Regions from separate parts of the Streptomyces sp. NPDC046727 genome, predicted to be linked through region 1. Evidence: riboswitches for the same ligand, from Rfam matches in the RefSeq annotation. Region 1 holds a riboswitch; each other region holds the start of a gene.

What was found. Region 1 has a riboswitch for cyclic di-AMP ahead of ABZ937_RS01600 (transglycosylase SLT domain-containing protein). Riboswitches for the same ligand answer to the same signal wherever they lie in the genome.
Positions count from the first base shown of each region.
Region 2: it holds a riboswitch for cyclic di-AMP, as region 1 does, so the genes downstream of both, ABZ937_RS00705 (NlpC/P60 family protein) here and ABZ937_RS01600 (transglycosylase SLT domain-containing protein) in region 1, are expected to answer to the same signal.
Region 3: it holds a riboswitch for cyclic di-AMP, as region 1 does, so the genes downstream of both, ABZ937_RS04310 (M23 family metallopeptidase) here and ABZ937_RS01600 (transglycosylase SLT domain-containing protein) in region 1, are expected to answer to the same signal.

Region 1 is NZ_JBEYYR010000001.1:338,901-346,149, reverse strand. Features, by position in the region: gene fahA (fumarylacetoacetase) at 1-478, opposite strand, end outside; gene ABZ937_RS01615 (ATP-grasp domain-containing protein) at 726-1,991, shown strand; gene ABZ937_RS01610 (FAD-dependent oxidoreductase) at 2,038-3,240, shown strand; gene ABZ937_RS01605 (HAD family hydrolase) at 3,364-4,176, shown strand; gene ABZ937_RS01600 (transglycosylase SLT domain-containing protein) at 4,241-4,723, opposite strand; cyclic di-AMP (ydaO/yuaA leader) riboswitch at 4,727-4,907, opposite strand; gene ABZ937_RS01595 (polyprenyl synthetase family protein) at 5,495-6,505, shown strand; gene ABZ937_RS01590 (sigma-E factor regulatory protein RseB domain-containing protein) at 6,938-7,249, shown strand, end outside.
Region 2 is NZ_JBEYYR010000001.1:162,874-170,122, reverse strand. Features, by position in the region: gene ABZ937_RS00720 (response regulator transcription factor) at 1-220, shown strand, start outside; gene ABZ937_RS00715 (NlpC/P60 family protein) at 242-1,306, opposite strand; gene ABZ937_RS00710 (hypothetical protein) at 1,760-2,113, shown strand; gene ABZ937_RS00705 (NlpC/P60 family protein) at 2,130-3,380, opposite strand; cyclic di-AMP (ydaO/yuaA leader) riboswitch at 3,389-3,559, opposite strand; gene pcrA (DNA helicase PcrA) at 3,822-6,302, shown strand; gene ABZ937_RS00695 (M23 family metallopeptidase) at 6,354-7,249, opposite strand, start outside.
Region 3 is NZ_JBEYYR010000003.1:49,893-57,141, reverse strand. Features, by position in the region: gene ABZ937_RS04325 (GNAT family N-acetyltransferase) at 1-1,892, opposite strand, end outside; gene ABZ937_RS04320 (HPr family phosphocarrier protein) at 2,071-2,352, shown strand; gene ABZ937_RS04315 (GntR family transcriptional regulator) at 2,525-3,211, opposite strand; gene ABZ937_RS04310 (M23 family metallopeptidase) at 3,410-4,165, opposite strand; cyclic di-AMP (ydaO/yuaA leader) riboswitch at 4,178-4,338, opposite strand; gene ABZ937_RS04305 (pitrilysin family protein) at 4,548-5,936, opposite strand; gene ABZ937_RS04300 (pitrilysin family protein) at 5,933-7,249, opposite strand, start outside.

The sequences.
Region 1 (7,249 bases):
CGACGACCGTGCCGGAGCGGCCGTGGTATCCGATCGGTAGGTGCTTCCAGTTGGGGGTGAGGGAGTCCTCGGCGTCCGGCCGGAAGATCTGGCCGACGTTGCGGGCGTGGTTCTCCGAGGCGTAGAAGTCGACGTAGTCCGCGACCTCGAAGGGCAGGTGCAGGGTCACCTCGGACAGCGGGTGGAACAGGGGCTCGACGGTCTCGCGGTGCGCCGGGTCCGTGATCCAGGAGGTGACGGCGCGCCGTACGTCCGACCAGGTGGTGCGGCCGGCGGCCAGCAGCGCGTTGAGGGTGGGCCGGGCGAGCAGCGCGTGGTGGGGCGAGCCGAGCGCGGCGGCGGTGGCGCCCGCGTCGAGGACGTGGTTCCCGAGCCGGACTCCGATCCTCCGCTCCGTGCTGCCGGAGGGCGAGAACACGCCATAGGGGAGGTTGTGCGGACCGAAGGGGTCGCCCTCGGGGACGTCGAAGGGGGGCATGGGGTACTGCCTCACTCTCATCCGCGCCATGCATGGCGATGCGTTCCATGTGGTCGGGCCACACGTTACGGCCGACCTGCGTGTCTTGGGCAGTGCCTCACCACATGCTCGAAAGGTTGCTCGCACAATGCCTAAAGAGTTCTCAATGTCCGAATAAGTCTTGTCGGAGGTGGCAATTCCGGCTTAGCGTCCTTTGGGACACGGACGGGGTGGGTCCGTTCCATTGGGGGGACACGTGGGGGGACCCGTGGCCGGAAACACCGTCAGCGTGCCCGTGCGGGCCGACCGTGACGTGCCAGGACTGATCGTCAAGTTCGGCGACTACCCGCTGCACCACGGCGGTGTCGGCGCGATCCGCAGCCTGGGCCGCCTGGGCGTGCCCATGTACGCCATCACCGAGGACGCGTACACGCCGGCGGCCTCCTCGCGCTACCTGAAGAAGGCGTTCGTGTGGCCGACGACCGGCGCGGAGGACCCGGACCGCCTGGTCGAGGGCCTGCTGCGCATCGGCCGCCGGATCGGCCGCCCGGCCGTGCTCATCCCGACGGACGAGGAAGCCGCCGTCCTGATCGCCGAGCATCAGGGCGCCCTGACCGGGTCCTTTCTCTTCCCGCGCGTGGATCCCGCGCTGCCCCGCCGGCTCGCCAGCAAGCAGAGGCTGCACGAACTGTGCGTGGAGCACGGCATCGCGAGCCCCACGGCCGCGTTCCCGCAGTCGTACGACGACATCGTCGCCTTCGCCGACACGGCCCGTTTCCCGGTGGTCGCCAAGAACCGCGAGGCGTTCGTCCGGCGCCGGCAGCCCGCCGTGAACGGCACCACGAAGATCGGCACGCGCGCGGGGCTGCTCGCCCTGGCCCGCGGCTGGGGCGAGGAACCGGGCGTGATCCTCCAGGAGTACCTGCCGCGCGAGGAGGCCGAGGACTGGATCGTGCACGCCTGCTTCGACCAGGACTCCAGCCCGCTCGCGCTCTTCACCGGCGTCAAGGTCCGCTCCTGGCCTCCGCACGCCGGCATGACGGCGAACGCGTACGTCGTCGACAACCCGGAACTCGCCGACCTCGCCGCACGTTTCGTCAAGCAGATCGGCTTTTGCGGCATCATCGACCTCGACCTGCGCTTCGACCGGCGCGACGGACAGTACAAGCTCCTCGACTTCAACCCGCGCGTGGGCGCCCAGTTCCGGCTCTTCGAGAACGAGTCGGGCGTGGACGTCGTCCGTGCGATGCACCTGCACCTGACCGGCCGCCCTGTACCGGAGGGGGAACAGCGCGCCGGCCACCGCTACATCGTGGAGAACATCGACCTCGCAGCCCTCCTCGCCTACCGCCGCAGCGGCTACACGACACCGCACGCGCCGGCCAGGGCGAGCGGGACGGAGCTGGCCTGGCTCGCGGGCGACGACCCGCTGCCGTTCCTCACGATGCTCGCCCGCTTCGTGCGCCCGGGCGCGAAGCACCTCTATCAGCTGTGGCGGACCAGCCGCCGCGGCGGCAGCACATCCACGAAGTAGGCAAGGCCACGACAGCGTGGCGTAACGCGTCCTGGGGAGGGACTTCGTGATCCGACCGGTAGCAGTCATCGGGGCCGGGCCGTTCGGCCTGTCCACCGCCGCCCATCTGCGGGCGCGCGGCATCCCCGTGCGCGTCTTCGGCGATCCCATGGTGAGCTGGCGTGATCACATGCCCCAGGGCATGCTCCTCAAGTCGACACCCGCCGCCTCGAACCTCGACTGCCCCCAGCCCGGCCACACCCTCGCCGACTACTGCGACGCGGCAGGGATCCGCCGCCTGGTGACCGACGAGGACATCATCCCGGTGGAGACCTTCATCTCCTACGGGGAGTGGTTCCAGCAGAGGCTGGTCCCCGGCCTGGAGCGGGTGCGGGTCGTCTCCGTCGACCGCGACCCGAACGGCGGTTTCGAACTCAAGCTGGACTCCGGGGAGTTGTTCACCGCGCGCGCGGTCGTCGTCGCCACCGGTCTGTCCGGGCTCGCCCACCTGCCGGCCGAGCTGGCGCCGGCGGCGGCCGACGGTCCCGCCCCGACCGGCCCGGTCTCGCACAGCTCCCAGCACCACGACCTCGGCCGGTTCACCCGCAAGGAGCTGATCGTCATCGGCGCCGGCCAGTCCGCGCTGGAGACGGCGGCGCTCGCGGCGGAGGCGGGGGCACGCGTGCGCGTGGTCGCGCGCGGGCACGGCAGGGTCGCCTTCGGCGCCCCGCCCTGGAAGCAGCCGAGGCTTCGCCCCGAGTCCCCGTTCGGCCGAGCCTGGTCGCTGTGGGCGCTCACCTACTACCCGCACCCGTACCGCTTCCTGCCCGAGGCCGCCCGCCACTACCTGGTCCGCCGGGTCCTCGGCCCGCTCGGCGCCTGGTGGCTGCGCGAGCGCTTCGAGAGCGGTGTGGAGGTGCGGGACGTCGCGCGGGTGGTGGGCGCCGAGATCCAGGACGGCAGCCCCGTGCTCACCGTCCGCGCCCATGCCGGCCACACCGAGCGGCTCGTCGCCGACCACGTCATCGCCGCCACCGGCTACCGCGTCGACCTGGCGGCGATGGACTTCCTCGGCCATGAGCTGCGCACCCGGCTCGCGGTGAGCCGCGGCGCGCCCAGGCTCGGCCCCGGCTACGTCTCCTCCGTGCCCGGCCTGTACTTCACCGGCCTGCCGGCCGCGTCGTCGTACGGCCCGGTGATGCGGTTCGTCTGCGGTACGGAGTTCGCCTCCCCGCGCCTGGCGAACCACCTGGCCGCGGCGCACGGTTGAGCCCCAGGGGTCGCAGCGGTGACCCCATCAAGGCGTCCAGGGGCCCCACTTGGGGTCAATCAGCACGTAAGTGCGTGGAATGACAGGTGAGTCGGCGGGGCGCGGTGTCCGTATTCTCTGATCATGGCACCCACCCCCGCACACGCACTGATCGCCACCGACCTGGACGGGACGCTGCTGCGCGGCGACGACACCGTCTCCGACCGGTCGCTCGCCGCGCTCGCGCGGGTGGCGCGGGCCGGTGCCCGGCACCTGGTGGTCACGGGCCGCCCGGCCCCGCGGGTACGGCCCCTGCTGGCGCAGCTCGGCTGCACCGGGCTCGCGGTGTGCGGGCAGGGAGCGCAGGTCTACGACGCCGGGGCCGACCGCCTGCTGTGGTCGGTCCGGCTGGACCGGGAGCTGGCCGAGACCGCGCTCGGCAAGATCGAGGCGGAGGCGGGCCAGGTCTACGCGGCGGTCGACCAGGACGGCGTGGACGGCCTCACGCTCATCGAGCCCGGCTACCGGATGCCCCATCCGACGCTGCCCGCGGTGCGGGTCGGTCGGCGGGACGACCTGTGGTCCGAGCCCATCAGCAAGGTGCTGCTGCGGCATGCCGACCTGTCCGACGACGAGTTGGCGACCGTGGCGCGCGCCGCGGTGGGCTCGCTGGCGACGGTCACCATGTCGGGGCCCGGCACCGTGGAGCTGCAGCCGAGCGGGGTGACGAAGGCGACCGGCCTGGCGCTGGCCGCCGAGCGGCTGGGGATCGGCGCCGAACAGGCACTGGCCTTCGGAGACATGCCCAACGACATCCCGATGTTCGACTGGGCCGGACGCGGCGTCGCCATGGCCAACGCGCATCCCGAACTGAAGGCGGTCGCGGATGAGGTCACCTTGTCGAACGAGGACGACGGCATCGCCGTCGTCCTCGAAAGACTGTTCCCGGCCGGCTGACCGGGCCGACCGTGACGTCGACCGGCTGACCGGGACATCAGCAGCGCGTGCCCCGACCGGCCGATCAGTAGGCGCCGAACACGTTGTCGATGGACCCGTACCGCGCGGCCGCGTAGTTGCAGGCGGCGGTGATGTTCGCGACCGGGTCGTAGATGTCGAACGACGTGCCGGCCACGTGGTAGGCGTTGAACGTCGGGTCGATGACCTGGAGCAGGCCCTTGGACGGGATGCCCTTGGCGGCGTTGGAGTCCCAGAGGTTGATGGCGGCCGGGTTGCCCGAGGACTCGCGCATGACGTTGCGGTAGATGCCGTTGTAGGTGCCCGGGATGTGCTTCTCGGCCATGATCGCGAGCGACTCGCGGATCCAGCCGTCGAGGTTGTTCGGGTACCCGGCGAGGGTGGTGCCCGTGGTGGTGCCGGTGGCCGCGGAGGCACCGGTAGCGCCGATGAGCGGAAGGGTGAGGACGGCGGCGCCGGTGGCGGCGGCGACGAGGGTACGGACGAGGCGGCTGTTCCGGGTACGGCGGTGCTGAGCGGCAGCAGGCATGGGGAAGTTCCTCTCCGGCGCCTGCGAGGTGAGCTGTCGGGTTCGGGCGGGGAGGTGCCCGGCCGTGCCTGGGGGAGGCACGACTTCACCCCGAGCCGTTCCGGTGCGGCGTATGCCGTCCGACTCAGCGACTTACCTGGGTCCCCCGCTCCTGCCGTACGAATGAGTTCGTCGATGGGTATGCGGGCGGCGGCAGGATTCGGCGTCCGCCCGACGGCACGGAACGTATGCGGGAGCACATGTCGGGAACAAGTACCGGATTCATACAACATGCGGTTTGACCTTGATCGATGCCGTATGAGGTGCTTGATCCTTTGCGGTTGCCAATCTTCAACTCGCCGACGGGGCAAGGGGTCGTGGGGGGTCCGGCGGGTGGGGCGGGCCAGTAGGCCGCGTGACCCAACTCACGAAATGGCAAAACACTTTAAATCAGACATGGGGGATTAGGGGGATTCGGGCCTGAAGTCGGGGTCGTGGTGGAACCGGGGGTGTGGTGCGTGTCGTTGTCGTAGTGGCCGACGGGGGAGGGGTGATGGAGGAGGGGGTGTGGAGAGGTCGCGACACGGCATCCGGATTACCGTTAAGTCGACAAATGTCCGTTATTACCATGTGATCAAAACTATGCCGGTCATGATCCGATACCGCCCAGGCTGGACCGGTGGGCGCTATCGGTGATCGAAAGAGGACCGGATACGCTGACTTGAGTGATGGCAGCGACCTATCGACAAACCGTGTAAGCGCCAGCAGACACCAGCAGACAGGAGACCCCTCGTGACCGTCGTCGGGCCGTTCGGGCTGAGCGTGCGGGACCAGGCTCTGGAAGCCGATGTCCAGGCCGGATTGGCGGCTGTCGAGGAAGGCTTGCTCGATGCCACCAAGAGCGAGGTCCCGTTCATCACGGAGGCCGCGCAGCACCTCGTACGGGCCGGAGGGAAGCGTTTCCGGCCACTGCTCGTGATGCTCGCGGCCCAGTTCGGCGACCCCTACGCGCCGGGCGTCGTGCCGTCGGCCGTGGTCGTGGAGCTGACCCATCTGGCCACGCTGTACCACGACGACGTCATGGACGAGGCGGCCGTGCGGCGCGGCGTGGACAGCGCCAACACCCGCTGGGGCAACTCCGTCGCGGTTCTCACCGGCGACTTCCTCTTCGCCCGCGCCTCCCAGATCCTCGCCGACCTCGGCCCCGAGGCGGTCCGGGTGCAGGCCCTGGCGTTCGAGCGGCTCGTCACCGGTCAGATCCTGGAGACCGCGGGTCCCTCGGACGGGCGCGACCCGGTCGAGCACTACCTGGACGTGCTCGGCGGCAAGACGGGCTCCCTGGTGGCGGTCTCCTGCCGGTTCGGCGCGATGATGTCCGGCGCCGACGAGACGGTCGTCGACGTCCTCACCCAGTACGGCGAACGGCTCGGCGTCGCCTTCCAGCTCGCGGACGACGTCCTGGACATCGCCTCCGACTCCCACGAGTCCGGCAAGACCCCCGGCACCGACCTGCGCGAGGGCATCCCGACCCTGCCGGTGCTCCGGCTGCGCGAGCGGGCCGCCCGGCTGGGCCTGGCCGAGGACATCGCGCTGTGCGAGCTGCTGGACTCCGACCTCAGCGACGATGCCCGGCACGCCGAGGCGCTGGCCGGCCTGCGGGCCCACCCCGCGCTGGAGCAGGCCCGCCGGGACACCGTCCGGTACGCGGAGGAGGCCCGGTCCGCGCTGGCCCCGCTGCCCGAGTGCGATGCCAAGGCGGCGCTGCTGGAGCTGTGCGACGCCGTGGTGCACCGGGCGGGCTGACCCGGCCGGGAAACAGACCGGCCGACCCGCACGGAACCTGCTGGCGAGCCGTACGGAACCGGCTGGCAGACCCGTACGGAACCGGCTGGCCGACCCGTACGGAACCGGGCGGTCGACCCGTACGGAACCGGCCGGCCGATTCCGCCGGAGCCCGGCGGCCGACTGTCCCGGAGCCTGGCCGACCGCCGCGGACGGACACCCGTACGGGCGGTGTTCCCCCACACGACCCCTACGGGTAGGGGGAGATACGGCCGTCGGGTGTCATACCGCAGGCGTACACGCAGTTGCCTCCGAGGGCTGACGCTTCTTCACCGCCGATTTGGTGAGATGGAAACCACGGAAATCACCACTCCTCACCGATTCGGGTGAGAATGGCGGCTCAGGTGGACCAGCGTGACGACAGCCGCCGCCGACGACGGAGGTAAGGCACACATGGCACCGTACGAATCCGACGACACAGTGGGCGCCGCGCGGGACGAGAACCCGCGCTCCGGCCGGCGCAAGGCCGCCCGGTACGCCGTCCCGGTCGCGGTGGTGGGGGTGGCGGCGGCCACGATCGGGCTGGTCCCGGCGCTCGCCGACTCCGGTGACCCCGACCTGCCGAAGATCAGCGCACAGCAGCTCATCGAGAAGATAGCCAAGTCGGACGTGCAGCAGCTGTCCGGCACCGTGAAGATCAGCACCGACCTCGGCCTGCCGAACCTCGGCGGCCTGGAGAGCAGCCTGGTCTCCGGGGCCGGCCAG
Region 2 (7,249 bases), 180 kb from region 1:
CGACGCCCCGCCGGTGGACGAGGACCTGGACCGCCTCACCCAGCGGGAGCGCGAGGTGCTGCGCCTGATCGCCCGTGGCTACGCCTACAAGGAGATCGCCAAGCAGCTGTTCATCTCGGTGAAGACGGTCGAGTCGCATGTGTCGGCGGTCCTGCGCAAGCTCCAGCTGTCCAACCGGCACGAGCTGACCCGCTGGGCGACCGCGCGCCGGCTGGTCTGACCCGCCCGCAACGCCTGCCCGTCACGCCACCCTGGTCGCCCCGGCGAACGGCATCTGGTCGATCGGGGCCAGGCGGACCGGCGCCGAGGGGTTCGGCGCGTGGATCATCTGGCCGTTGCCCACGTAGATGCCGACGTGACTGATCCCGGAGTAGAAGAACACCAGGTCCCCGGGCTGGAGTTCGGAGCGGGAGACCCGCCGGCCCGCGTTGATCTGGGCGTAGGTGGTGCGGGGCAGGGAGATGCCGGCGGAGCGGTAGGCGGCCTGGGCCAGGCCCGAGCAGTCGAAGGCGTTCGGGCCGGTGGCGCCCCACACATAGGGGCTGCCGAGCTTGCCGTAGGCGTAGGAGACGGCCGCCGCGGCGCGCGCGGTGGGGGCCGGTACCGAACCGGCCCGCTCCAGCGGCTCCCGCGGGTCCGCGGCCGACCGGGAGGCGCGTCCGGCCGTGCCGTCGGCACCGGTGACCTCGGCCCGCTGCCGCGGAGTCAGCCGCGCCAGCAGTCGCCGGGCCTCGTCCAGCTTGCCGACGACGGTCTTCTTCTGCCGCTTCAGCTCGGCCTGCCGTGACCGCAGTGACGTCAGCTCGATGCGCGCGGCACCGCGCAGCCGCTCGATCTCCCGCAGCTGCCGGCGCACCCGCGACACCGCGCCGGCCTGCCGGTCACCGACCCGCTCCGCGAGCGCGGCGCCGTCCAGGTACCGGTCGGGATCGCTGGAGAGGGCCAGTTGCCAGGCCGGGTCGATGCCGCCGTCCCGGTACTGCGCCGCCACCATCGAACCCAGCGCGTCCCGGGCGGAGTTGAGCTTCTCCTGACCGCGGGCGGTCTCTTCCTGGAGCGCGCTCAGCCGCCGCTGGGCCGAGTCCGACTCCTCCTTCGCCCCGTTGTACTTCTCGGTGGCGGCCTCGGCCTCCCGGTACAACGTGTCCACCTTGGCCTTCACCTGCGCCTGCGTCAGCTGCGGCGCGGCGTTCGCCGTCCCGTCGAAGCCGGTCGCGGTGGCCGCGCCCGCCAGGGCGAGAGTGGCGGCCGTCCGGGCCGCGTGGCCGCTGAGCGGGCGTTGCGGGGGCTTGCGGTGCGCTGCCACCTGGACTGTCACGTCCTTCCGTACGACTCGTACGAGCGAGCGGTCAGTACGCCCCGCGGCGGCCCGCACAGGGGGATCGGGCCGCCGCCGGGCCTTTCTCGGCGGTGGTGGCCGGCTGCCGTCCCGGTCCGGGCGGCGGTGGGGAGCCGGTCACCTGGGGGAGGACGCTAGGCCGGACGGTGACAAGCAGGTAACGCGGTGTACGGAACTGGCTGTGACAGACCGGGAAGTGACCATATGTGACCGCGCGGCCGGGTCGGCATCGTCACCTTCACGCAGCGTGGTGATCGAAGCACGGAAAGCGGGACAGGCGGGAGGTGTGGGGTGCTATAGGGCGCATATATGCAAGACCCGCGGTGCGTGGCCACACACCGTCACAGCGCCCCCTCCCGGCCGCCGGACGGTGGGCCCGGTGGCGGGAGGCGTGGTGGCTCCTCGTTAGGCTCCGGCTCCATGGACGTACTCATCCATCTCTTCGTCGGCCTGCACATCATCGGCATCGCCGCGCTGCTCGGCGGCTTCCTCACCCAGATGAAGGCGATGGGCCAGGGCACGGCCCGGTTCGTGCCCGGGATGCTGCACGGCGCGCTGACCATGCTGGTCACCGGCGTGGCTCTCGTCGGCCTCGACCAGGCCGACGGTCACCACGTCAACAACATCAAGATCGGCGTGAAGCTGGCCCTGCTGATCGTGATCCTCGGCCTGGTCTACGTGAAGCGGGACGAGGAGCGGATCGACAAGGGGATCTTCGGGCTGGTCGGCCTGCTGACCATGGCCAACATCTTCATCGCCGTCCTCTGGACCTGATCCCCGTCGCGCTCGGTCAGCCCGGCCGTACCACGCTGTGGACGGCCGCCCCGCCGACGCCGGAGACCGGCTCCTCGCGGACGTACGCCCCCGGCCGGGGAGCGTGGATCATCATGCCGTCACCGGTGCAGAGCCCGACATGGCTGACGTCGTCACGGAAGAACACGAGGTCGCCGGGGCGGGCCTCGTCCGGCGGGACCGGGGTGCCGGCGTCGGCCTGCTCGCGCGCGGTGCGCGGGAGGGTGACGCCGGCGGACTTCCAGGCGGCCTGGGTGAGGCCCGAGCAGTCGTAGGAGCCGGGACCGGCGGTGCCCGCCAGACACGGCTTGCCGAGCTGGGCGCGGGCGAAGGCGATGGCTTTCCTGGCCTTGCTCGCGTACGTGCCGGACGGTGTCGCGGCGCCCTGGGCGGTCTGCTGCGCCAGCAGCACGCGCGCGTGGGCGAGCTTTTTCTGAACGGCGGCCTTGGCCGCCTTCGGACCGCTCGCGGCGGCTTCCCGCGGGCTGCCGGCCGATGTCACAGCGGCGGTGCCGGACGCGGCCGGGGCATCGCCCATGTCCCGAACCGGCACGGCGCCCGGCGTGTCCCGAAGGGGCGAGGCCGTGCGCGCGCCCGGTACGGACGGGGTGGCGGCCTGGTCCCGTCCTGGCTGAGTCATCCCCGTGTCCCGTACGTATGGAGGGATGTCCTGGTCCCGCACGGGCGAGGCAGGGGCCGCATCCCGCACGGACGGCGTGGAAGGCGTGGACGGCACGGACGGCGGTGTGCCGCGCGTGTCCCTCACGGGCGCCGTCGGGGTGGTGTCCGGGGCCGGCGTGGAGCCGCGCTGGGCCGGGACCGCCCCCCGCTGGGCGGGCAGGCCACGGCCCTGGGCGCGCCGGGCGACCTCGTCGCGGAGCCGTTGGAGACTGTCCGCGCGGCGCCGTGAATCCTCGGCCCGCTCGGCCTGCCGCGCCCGGTCGGCCCGCTCGGCCTGCCGCGCCCGCTCGGCCTCCTGAGCCCATTCGGCCCGGTCCCTGCCCGTGCCGGACATGAGGGACGCGAAGGACGCCCCGGATGTCTCGGCCGTCGACTCCGCCCGGCGGTACAGGTCGTCGATCTTCCGCTCGACCTCCTCCAGGCTCGGCTTGCCGTGCGCGGCCATGGGCGTGGCCTCGGCGCTCTGGGAGAGGACCGCCACGGAGGTGAGGGCGGCGGTGGCGAGGGCGGGGGTGCGGATACCCGTCCCCGGGGTCCCGCCGGGGCGAGGCTTGCGGTGCGACGCCAAAGGAGGCGACTCCTTCCGTACTGCCGCCTACCGGGTTAGCTGTCGGGTTCGGGCGGGTGCTTGGAAGGGTTGCCCTACGGCGTCGTCCCGGGCGGGAGTCGGCCGATTCACCCCGGGATCGGTGGGTCCCCGGCTCCGGGCACCGTGCGGGGGCGCGCCGGACTCGGCGGAGGCCGCGCGGCCCGGCGACGTTCGCCGGAGTGGGGTCGTGCGGCCTGACGGCAACCTAGCCAACTCGTGTGTCTTCTGTGAAGGTTGGTGTGCGGTATGTCCGATACATTTCTGTGACCTGGCAGAGGTTTCACACGCGTGTGACCAGGTGCTTCCGCTGGGTGAGCGGTCGCCGGGCGCCGTCGGGGCGGGGATCGGCTGTCCGGGAAGTGAGCCATGTTCCCGGGACCGGGACCGGTTGTCGGTGGGGCGCCCTAGACTCGGAGAGCGATGAGCAGCCTCTTTGACGACAGCTTCCTGGCGGACCTCCAGCCCCCTCGCGGGCGCGAGGAGGAACCCCCGCCGCCGCCCGAGGACGATCACGCTCCGGAGCCGCTTCCGGACGATCTGTTCGGCGGGAAGTTCGACGTGCCGCCGGACCGGGACGCGTACTACCGCGATGGCGCCCCGCGCCCCGTGCTCGACGCGGCGGCCCTCCTGGCGGGGCTGAACGAGAACCAGCGCGCCGCGGTCGAGCACGCCGGCTCCCCGCTGCTCATCGTCGCCGGCGCCGGCTCCGGCAAGACCCGCGTGCTGACCCACCGCATCGCCTACCTCCTCGCCGAGCGGGACGTCCACCCGGGCCAGATCCTCGCGATCACCTTCACCAACAAGGCCGCGGGCGAGATGAAGGAGCGCGTCGAGCAGCTCGTCGGCCCGCGCGCGAACGCGATGTGGGTGATGACCTTCCACAGCGCGTGCGTGCGCATCCTGCGCCGCGAGTCGAAGAAGCTCGGCTTCACGTCGTCGTTCTCGATCTACGACGCCGCCGACAGCAAGCGCCTGATGGCCCTGGTCTGCCGCGACCTGGACCTCGATCCCAAGCGCTTCCCGCCCAAGTCCTTCAGCGCCAAGATCAGCAACCTGAAGAACGAGCTGATCGACGAGGAGGACTTCGCCGCCCAGGCCGCCGACGGCTTCGAGAAGACCCTCGCCCAGGCCTACGCGCTCTACCAGTCGCGGCTGCGCGAGGCGAACGCGCTGGACTTCGACGACCTGATCATGACGACGGTCAACCTGCTGCGCGCCTTCCCGGACGTCGCCGAGCACTACCGCCGCCGCTTCCGGCACGTCCTGGTCGACGAGTACCAGGACACCAACCACGCCCAGTACGCGCTGGTCCGCGAGCTGGTCGGCACCGGCGACCACGACGCGGAGACGCCCGCGAGCGAGCACGACATCCCGCCCGCCGAACTCTGTGTCGTGGGTGACGCGGACCAGTCGATCTACGCCTTCCGGGGTGCGACGATCCGCAACATCCTCCAGTTCGAGGAGGACTACCCGAACGCGACGACGATCCTGCTGGAGCAGAACTATCGCTCCACGCAGACCATCCTGTCCGCCGCCAACGCGGTCATCGAGCGCAACGAGTCCCGCCGCCCGAAGAACCTGTGGACCAACGCCGGCCAGGGCGCCGGGATCGTCGGGTACGTCGCCGACACCGAGCACGACGAGGCCCAGTTCGTCGCCGACGAGATAGACCGCCTGGTCGACGCCGGCGCGACGCGCGCGGGAGACGTCGCCGTCTTCTACCGCACCAACGCCCAGTCGCGTGTCTTCGAAGAGGTCTTCATCCGCGTCGGCCTGCCCTACAAGGTCGTCGGCGGTGTCCGCTTCTACGAGCGCAAGGAGGTCCGGGACGTCCTCGCCTACCTGCGGGTCCTCGCCAACCCCGAGGACTCGGTGCCGCTGCGCCGCATCCTCAACGTGCCCAAGCGGGGCATCGGCGAGCGCGCGGAGGCGATGATCGACGCCCTCTCCCAGCGCGAGAAGATCAGCTTCCCGCAGGCCCTGAAGCGCGTGGACGAGGCGTACGGGATGGCCGCGCGCTCCACCAACGCGGTCAAGCGGTTCAACGCGCTGATGGAGGACCTGCGCACGATCGTGGAGTCCGGCTCCGGACCGGCCACGATCCTCGAAGCGGTCCTCGAACGCACCGGCTACCTGGCCGAGTTGCAGGCCTCCACCGACCCCCAGGACGAGACCCGGATCGAGAACCTCCAGGAACTCGCGTCCGTGGCCCTGGAGTTCGAGCAGGAGTACGGGGAGGGCGAGCAGGGCACGCTCGCCGACTTCCTGGAACGGGTCGCGCTGGTCGCCGACTCCGACCAGATCCCGGACGAGGAGGACGGCGACGGCGTCGTCACGCTGATGACCCTGCACACCGCCAAGGGCCTGGAGTTCCCGGTCGTGTTCCTGACGGGCATGGAGGACGGCGTCTTCCCGCACATGCGTGCCCTCGGCCAGACCAAGGAACTGGAGGAGGAGCGGCGCCTGGCGTACGTCGGCATCACACGCGCGCGGGAGCGGCTGTACCTCACTCGGTCGGCGATGCGCAGCGCCTGGGGCCAGCCGTCGTACAACCCGCCCTCCCGCTTCCTGGAGGAGATCCCGGCCACCCACGTGGAGTGGAAGCGGACGGGAGCGGCGGCGCCGGTGTCCTCCGGGCCGGCGTCCGGGATCGCGGCCTCGCTGTCCTCGACCCGCTCGCGCTCCTCCGCGTCGGGCGCGTCCGGGTTCGCCACGCGGCGCACGGCGGAGAAGCCGGTGGTCGCGCTGGCCGTCGGGGACCGGGTCACCCACGACCAGTTCGGGCTCGGCACGGTCGTCGCGGTGAAGGGCACGGGCGCGAACGCGGAGGCGACGATCGACTTCGGCGACGCCAAGCCGAAGCGGCTGCTGCTGCGGTACGCACCGGTGGAGAAGCTGTAGCGACGGAAAAGGGCCCCGCTGAAGAGCGGGGCCCCAGGTCCGATGGGCGGCTCAGGTGGGATCCAGTCCGTGACTGCGGAGCCACGGCAGCGGATCTATCGCCGACCCGCCCGCCGGCCGGACCTCGAAATGCAGGTGCGGGCCGGTGGAGTTGCCCGAGTTGCCGGAGTAGGCGATCGGCTCGCCGGCCTTGACGGTCGTACCGGAGGCGACGCGGTAGCTGGAGAGGTGGCAGTACCAGGTCTCCGTGCCGTCCTTCGCCGTCACGATCATCATGTTGCCGTAGGCGCTGTTCCACTTGGTGGTGACGGTGCCGTCGGTGGCGGCCATCACCGTGGTGCCGTAGGAGACCGGGAAGTCGATGCCGGTGTGCACCGACATCCAGTTGATGCCCGCCTGGCCGAAGTAGGCGCTGAGCCCGTGCTGGCCGACCGGCAGCGCGAACTTGGGACGCAGCCGCTCCTTGAGCGCGGCCTCCGCGGCGGCCTTCTTCTTCTCCAGTTCCTGCTGCGCCTTGAGGTCGATGCGCTCCTGGGTGCGGCTCGCCCGGTCGGCGAAGTCGGTCGCGCCGGCGGAGAGCGTCTTGAGCTGGGAGTCCAGCTTGCTGTTGGCGACCGACGGCTGGACAGCGTGCGCGTCCGAGGCGGTGGTGGAGGTGTCCTTGGACGAGTCGTCGGTGAGCGCGCCGACCGAGGCGGCGGCGATTCCGGCGACGCCCATCACGCACGCCGAGGGCACGGCGACGGTCAGCAGCGCGGAGCGCTTGGCGGGCGTACGGCGCCGGGAGCGCGAGGCGCTGCGCGAGCCCGCGCGGGTCGCCGGCGCCGGAGTGATCTCCTCCTGGTCGTCCAGCAGGCCGGTCACGGCGGGCAGTTCACCGGTGGCGTCCGGTTCGCCCTCGCCGGAGGGCTGCTCGTCGAAGGCGGTGTCCTCGTACGACATCTGCT
Region 3 (7,249 bases), on a different contig from region 1:
GCCCTGCCGGTGGCCCACGGTGCGGTACTGGCCGCGGCCGACAGCGCCTCCGCCAGCCCCCCGAGCTCCACGTGCACCACCAGCACCGGCTTGCCCGGCACCGCGGCGGCGGCCGACCGCAGCGCCTCCGCCAGCTCCGCGTCCCCCGGCGACCCCTCGCCGATCGCGGGGATCGCCGTGACGACGACGGCGTCGTTCGTGCCGTCGGCCAGCGCGGCGGCGAGTGCCCGGTGGAAGTCCTCCGCCGTCGCCCCGGTCGTCAGGTCGACCGGCCGCGCCGGCCGCAGCCCCTCGGCGAGACACCGGTCGTACGTCAGGACGCCCAGCGACTCCGAGTTGCCGAGGATGGCCACGCGCGGCCCCGCGGGCAGCGGCTGACGCGCGAGCAGCAGCCCGGCGTCGACCAGCTCGGTGATCGTGTCGACCCGGATCACGCCGGCCTGGCGGAGCAGCGCGGAGACGGTGGCGTGCGGCAGCCGGGTGGCCCGTACCGCGTGCCCCTGGGGTGCCGCACCGGTCCCCTGGACCACCACCAGCGGCTTCGCCGCCGCCGTGCGCCGGGCGAGGCGGGTGAACTTGCGGGGGTTGCCGATGGACTCCAGGTACATGAGGACGACGTCGGTCTCGGGGTCGTCGTACCAGTACTGCAGGACGTCGTTGCCCGAGACGTCGGCGCGGTTGCCGGCGGACACGAAGGTGGACACGCCGGTGACCCCCGTGACCCCTCCCCCGCGCCGGTGCAGCCGGGACAGCAGGGCGATGCCGATGGCGCCGGACTGGGCGAACAGTCCGATGCGGCCGGGGCGGGGCGGCTCGGGGGCGAGCGAGGCGTTCAGCCGGACGTCCGGCGCGGTGTTGATGACACCGAAGGCGTTCGGGCCGATGATCCGCATGCCGTACGCGCGTGCGGCCCGGACGAGGGCCCGCTGCCGCTCGCGTCCCTCGGGCCCGCTCTCGGCGTATCCGGCGGAGAGCACGACCAGCCCCTGGACGCCGTGCTCCCCGCACTCGGCGACCACCCCGGGCACGTGCTCGGCCGGTACGGCGACGACGGCGAGGTCCACATGCCCGTCGATGTCCCGCACCGAGCGGTACGCGGGCACCCCGTCGACCTCCTTGAGGTCCTCCGGGAACGCCTTGTTGACGGCGTGCAGGCGGCCGGGGTAGCCGGCGTCGCGGATGTTGCCCAGGATGCTGCGGCCCACCCCGCCGGGGGCCCGGCCGACGCCGACGACCGCGACGGAGCCGGGCGCGAGGAGCCGCCGTACCGAACGGCCCTCGGCGCGCTGCTCCCGCGCGCGCTGCACGGCGACGGAGCGGTCGGTGGGTTCGAGGTCGAACTCCAGGCGGACGACGCCGTCCTCGAAGCTGCGCTTCTGGGTGTAGCCGGCGTCCGTGAACACCTTGATCATCTTGTTGTTGGCGGGGAGCACCTCGGCGGCGAAGCGCCGGATCCCGCGCTCGCGCGCGACGGCCGCGATGTGCTCCAGGAGGGCGGAGGCGACCCCGCGGCCCTGGTGGGCGTCCTGGACGAGGAAGGCGACCTCGGCCTCGTCGGCGGGCGCTGAGGCGGGCATGCCGTCGGCGCCGATGCGGTCATAGCGTACGGTGGCGATGAACTCGCCGCCGATCGTGGCCGCGAGTCCCACCCGGTCCACAAAGTCGTGGTGCGTGAAGCGGTGGACGTCCTTGGCGGAGAGTCGTGGGTACGGCGCGAAGAAGCGGTAGTACTTCGACTCGTCCGAGACCTGCTCGTAGAAACTGACCAGGCGGTCGGCGTCATCAACGGTGATGGGCCTGACGCGCGCGGTGCCACCGTCGCGCAGCACCACGTCCGCCTCCCAGTGGGCGGGGTACTGGTGCCGGTCCTGCCGGCCCGCCGAGGTCTGCATGGGCCCCAGAGTACGGCTCGCGTACGACAACGGCGCGGGGCAGTCTGTGGAGGACGGAGAGCCGGACCGAGGCCGCGGTCCGGTGCCACGGCGGAGCGGGACGAACGTCCCCTCCGGGCACGCTTCGCGATATGGGAAACTGGTCTAGACAACCCTGAACACCGAAGGGCAGCAACACATGGCTGAGCGCCGCGTCAACGTCGGCTGGGCCGAGGGCCTCCACGCCCGCCCCGCCTCCATCTTCGTCCGAGCCGCCACGGCCGCAGGCGTCCCGGTGACGATCGCCAAGGCCGGGGGCAACCCCGTCAACGCGGCCTCGATGCTGGCCGTCCTGGGCCTGGGCGCCCAGGGTGGCGAGGAGATCGTCCTCGCCTCCGACGCCGAGGGCGCGGACGTCGCCCTCGACCGTCTGGCCAAGCTGGTCTCCGAGGGCCTGGAGGAGCTGCCCGAGACCGTCTGAGCAGGACCGGGAAGCCGCGTCGTCCGTACCGGACGGCGCGGCTTCCGCGTTTTCCCGGCAGCCTGAATTCCCCGCGGGCACCGAACGGCTCGCGTCCCGGAATTCAGGCAGGAAAAGGGCAGCAGAAAACACCCCTCCACCGAATAACTCTTCTTTGTATACGGTGTCCGTGTTAATACCGCGGGCCCGAGATGTTTACGGCGTGTTGCGAAGTCCTCACACGCTCCGCGGCACCGGAAAAGCGCAGCCGGTGCGCGCCTGTCGCGCGCTCCGCGTGCAGCGCCGTGAGCGTCCGCGCGCGCTCCCCGTCCCCGCGCGCCACCGCGTCCACGATCGCGCCGTGCTCCGCCCAGGAGTCCCCCGGGCTCAGCGGCGCCTCCAGCACGTACATCCAGGCGATCTTGTGCCGCAGCTGGGTGAGCATCGAGGTCAGCGAGGGGCTGCCGGAGGCCTGCGCGAGCGTCTCGTGGAACCAGCCGCCCAGCGAGCGCAGATCCTCGCTGTTGCCCCTCCTGGCCCGCTCCTGGCCCAGCCGGACCAGGCCGCGCAGCACCTTCAGATGGGCCTCGGTGCGCCGCTGGGCGGCCCGGGCGGCACCCAGCGGCTCCAGCAGCATCCGCATCTCCAGCAGGTCGGCGGCCTCCTGCTCGGTCGGCTCGGCCACGCACGCGCCCGCGTGCCGGCGCGTCACCACGAAGCCCTCGGCCTCCAGGGTGCGCAGGGCCTCGCGCACGGGGACGCGCGAGACGCCGTAGCGGCGGGCCAGGACTTCCTCGGTGAGACGGCTGCCACGCTCGTAGACACCGGCGACGATGTCGTCCCGGACCGCGGTGCACACCGAGTGCGCCGGAATACGCATGACCGACCTCCGCTTTAATCCCCGTGAAACGTCGTCGACGGACGCGTGTTCCGAGACTCTATTCCAATGAGCCGGAATTTCCGACGGCAGGCCGTAATCCATGGATATTTTTTGGACAACGGGTCCGGCGGACACTGCGAAAAACGACGAAAGCCCCGGCTCGATGAGCCGGGGCTTCGGACTGCCGTGCGGGAGGCGTCAGATGTTCACGCCGTGCTGGCGGAGGTAGGCGACGGGGTCGACGTCCGAGCCGTACTCGGGGGTCGTACGCGCCTCGAAGTGGAGGTGCGGGCCGGTGACGTTGCCGGTGGCGCCGGACAGGCCGATCTGCTGGCCCGGGACGACCTTCTGGCCCACCGTGACGCCGATGGAGGACAGGTGCCCGTACTGGGTGTACATGCCGTCGGCCATCCGGATCACGATCTGGTTGCCGTAGGCGCCGCCCCAGCCCGTGGAGACGACCGTGCCGGAGCCCACCGCGTGGACGGCCGTGCCGCTGGCCGCGTGGAAGTCGACGCCGGTGTGCGAGCCGGAGGACCACAGCGAGCTGCTGGCCTGGTAGCCCGTGGAGACGTAGGAGTGCGCGATGGGCGCGACGAAGGCGTTCAACAGCTTGCGCTCGGCCTCCCGGGCGGCGCGGGCCTTGGCCTCGCGCACCTCCTGGGCCCGCTGGGCGGCTTCCTTCGCCGCGGCCGCCTCGGCCGCCTTCTCGTCGGCGGCCTGCTGCTGGGCGGCGGCCTGCGCGTCGATCTGCTCGGCGACGTCGTCGGTAGCGGCGAGGACCGGGGTGAGGCCGGTCTGCTCCGCGGGGGTCTCGGCGGCCAGCGCCGGGGAGGCGGCGAGGGTGCTGATCACACCGGTGGTGGTGAGGGCCGCGATACCGGCCGCCTGAGCGGTGGTCCGCTTGACCCGGCCGGGCTTGCGGTGCTTCCCGGTGGCGCACATGAACGCCATGAAGTGGCTGGTCCTTTCCTTCCCTCTCGCCTACCGGGTTAGCTGACGGGTTCGGAGCAGGAAGGTCTCCTACGAGCCCCCTCGCAGCCGCGCGGGCGCCCGATTCACCCCAGGGACGGTGGGTCCCCGGCTCCCCTGGCTCGCGCCGTACGGGGACTCGGCGATGGCTGTCCGGTGCCGCGGGCGCGGCGCACTGCCTGACGAACAGCCCGGACGACGCTACGGTGGCCCGCTTTCAATCCTCAAACGGATCCGGGCTTTTGTAGCGCATCCCACAGGGCAGACAGGCAACCTCCGCCCCAAAACGGGCATCTGGGGGAACGAGTGGAACAGCAGGGGCCCTGACGACCCGTAGGTCGTCAGGGCCCCTGCGCGCGTGGCACTACTCGGCCGTCACCACGGTCACTTCACCGATGCCGAGCGCCTCGACCGGCGCCTTGATCTGGGCGGCGTCGCCGACGAGGACGGTCACCAGGCGGTCCACCGGGAAGGCGTTCACGACGGCCGCGGTGGCCTCCACCGTGCCCGTGCCGGCCAGCTGCTGGTAGAGCGTCGCCTGGAAGTCGTCGGGCAGGTGCTGCTCGACCTGGTCGGCCAGCGTGCTCGCGACGGCCGCGGCGGTCTCGTACTTCAGCGGCGCCACGCCGACGAGGTTCTGCACGGCGACGTCCCGCTCGGCGTCGGTCAGGCCCTCCGTCGCGACGGTCCGCAGCACCTTCCACAGGTCGTCCAGCGCCGGGCCGGTGTTCGGGGTGTCCACGGATCCGCTGATGGCGAGCATGGCCGCGCCCGTGCCGTCCGGCGCGGACCGCAGAACCTGCCCGAAGGACCGCACGCCGTAGGTGTAGCCCTTCTCCTCGCGCAGGACGCGGTCCAGCCGGGAGGTGAGGGTGCCGCCGAGGCAGTACGTGCCGAGCACCTGGGCGGGCCACACCCGGTCGTGCCGGTCGGGTCCGATCCGGCCGATGAGCAGCTGCGTCTGGACGGCGCCGGGCCGGTCCACGATGATCACGCGCCCCGTGTCGTCGGCGGTCACCGGCGGCACCGGCCGGGGCTCGCCCGGGGTGCCCGTCCAGGCGCCCAGGGTGTCGCCGAGCAGCGCGTCCAGGTCGATGCCGGTCAGATCGCCGACGACCACCACGGTGGCCGTGGCGGGCCGGACGTGGCGGTCGCAGAAGGCGCGCACGGCCGCCGCGTCGATCTTCTCGACCGTCTCCTCGGTGCCCTGGCGCGGGCGGGACATGCGCGAGGTCGCCGGGAACAGCTCCTTGGAGAGTTCCTTTGCGGCCCGGCGGGCGGGGTTGGCCAGCTCGTGCGGGATCTCGTCCAGGCGGTTGCGGACCAGCCGCTCGACCTCGCTCTCGGCGAACGCGGGCGCGCGCAGGGCGTCGGCGAGCAGGCCGAGGCCCTTGGCGAGACGGGAGGCCGGGACCTCCAGGCTGATCCGGACGCCGGGGTGGTCGGCGTGCGCGTCGAGGGTGGCGCCGGCGCGCTCCAGCTCGGCGGCGAACTCCTCGGCGGAGTGCTTGTCGGTGCCCTCGGAGAAGGCCCGCGCCATGATCGTGGCGACGCCGTCCAGGCCGTTCGGCTCGGCGTCCAGAGGCGCGTCCAGCAGCACCTCCACGGCGACGACCTGCTGGCCGGGGCGGTGGCAGCGCAGCACGGTCAGGCCGTTGTCGAGCGCGGTCCGCTCGGGGGCCGGGAACGCCCAGGGCCTGGCCTCGCCGGGCTGCGGCTGGGGGTGGAAGTCCATGGTGGCGAGCTGGGTCACTTGGCCGTCTCCTCGTTCTCGGTCTCGTCGCGGCCCGCCTCTACGGTCGCTTCCTGCTCCGGGTCCTCGGGGACGTCGGCGTCCGGGGCCTTTTCCGGGGACTTCGGCTCGTAGACGAGGACCGCGCGGTTGTCGGGGCGCAGGTGGGCCTTGGCGACCTCCTGGACCTCCTCCGGGGTCACCGCCAGGACGCGCTGGACGGCGGTCAGGGCGAGCTGCGGGTCGCCGAACAGGACGGCGAACCGGCACAGTTCGTCGGCGCGGCCGGCGACCGTGCCGAGCCGGTCCAGCCACTCGCGCTCCAGCTGGGCCTGGGCGCGCTCCATCTCCTCGGGGGTGGGGCCCTCGGCGGCGAACCGGGCCAGCTCCTCGTCGATGGCGGCCTCGATGACGGGCACCTCGACGTCACCGGAGGCCTTCACGTCCAGCCAGCCCATGGAGGGCGCGCCGGCCAGGCGCAGCAGGCCGAAGCCGGCCGCGACGGCCGTGCGGTCCCGGCGCACCAGCCGGTTGTACAGGCGGGAGGACTCGCCGCCGCCGAGGACGGTCAGGGCCAGATCGGCCGCGTCGCACGCGCGCGTGCCGTCCTGCGGGAGCCGGTAGGCGGCCATCAGGGCGCGCGCCGGGACCTCCTCGACGACGACCTCGCGCAGCTGCTCGCCGATGACGTCCGGCAGGGAGCCCTCGCGGGGCTCGGGCTTGCCGTCGTGGGACGCGATCGACCCGAAGTACTTCTCGATCCAGGCGAGGGTCTGCTGGGGGTCGATGTCGCCGACCACGGAGAGCACCGCGTTGTTCGGCGCGTAGTAGGTGCGGAAGAACTGGCGGGCGTCCTCCAGGGTGGCCGCGTCCAGGTCCGCCATCGAGCCGATCGGCGTGTGGTGGTAGGGGTGGCCCTCCGGGTAGGAGAGGGCGGTCAGCTTCTCGAAGGCGGTGCCGTACGGCACGTTGTCGTAGCGCTGGCGGCGCTCGTTCTTGACGACGTCCCGCTGGTTCTCCATGGACTCGTCGTCCAGGGCGGCCAGCAGGGAGCCCATGCGGTCGGCCTCCAGCCAGAGGGCCAGCTCCAGCTGGTGGGTGGGCATGGTCTCGAAGTAGTTGGTGCGCTCGAAGCTGGTGGTGCCGTTCAGCGAGCCGCCGGCGCCCTGCACCAGCTCGAAGTGACCGTTGCCCTTGACCTGGGCGGAGCCCTGGAACATCAAGTGCTCGAAAAGGTGAGCCAGGCCGGTACGCCCCTTGACTTCGTGGCGGGAACCGACGTCGTACCAGAGGCAGACCGCCGCCACCGGGGTCAGGTGGTCCTCGGAGAGCAC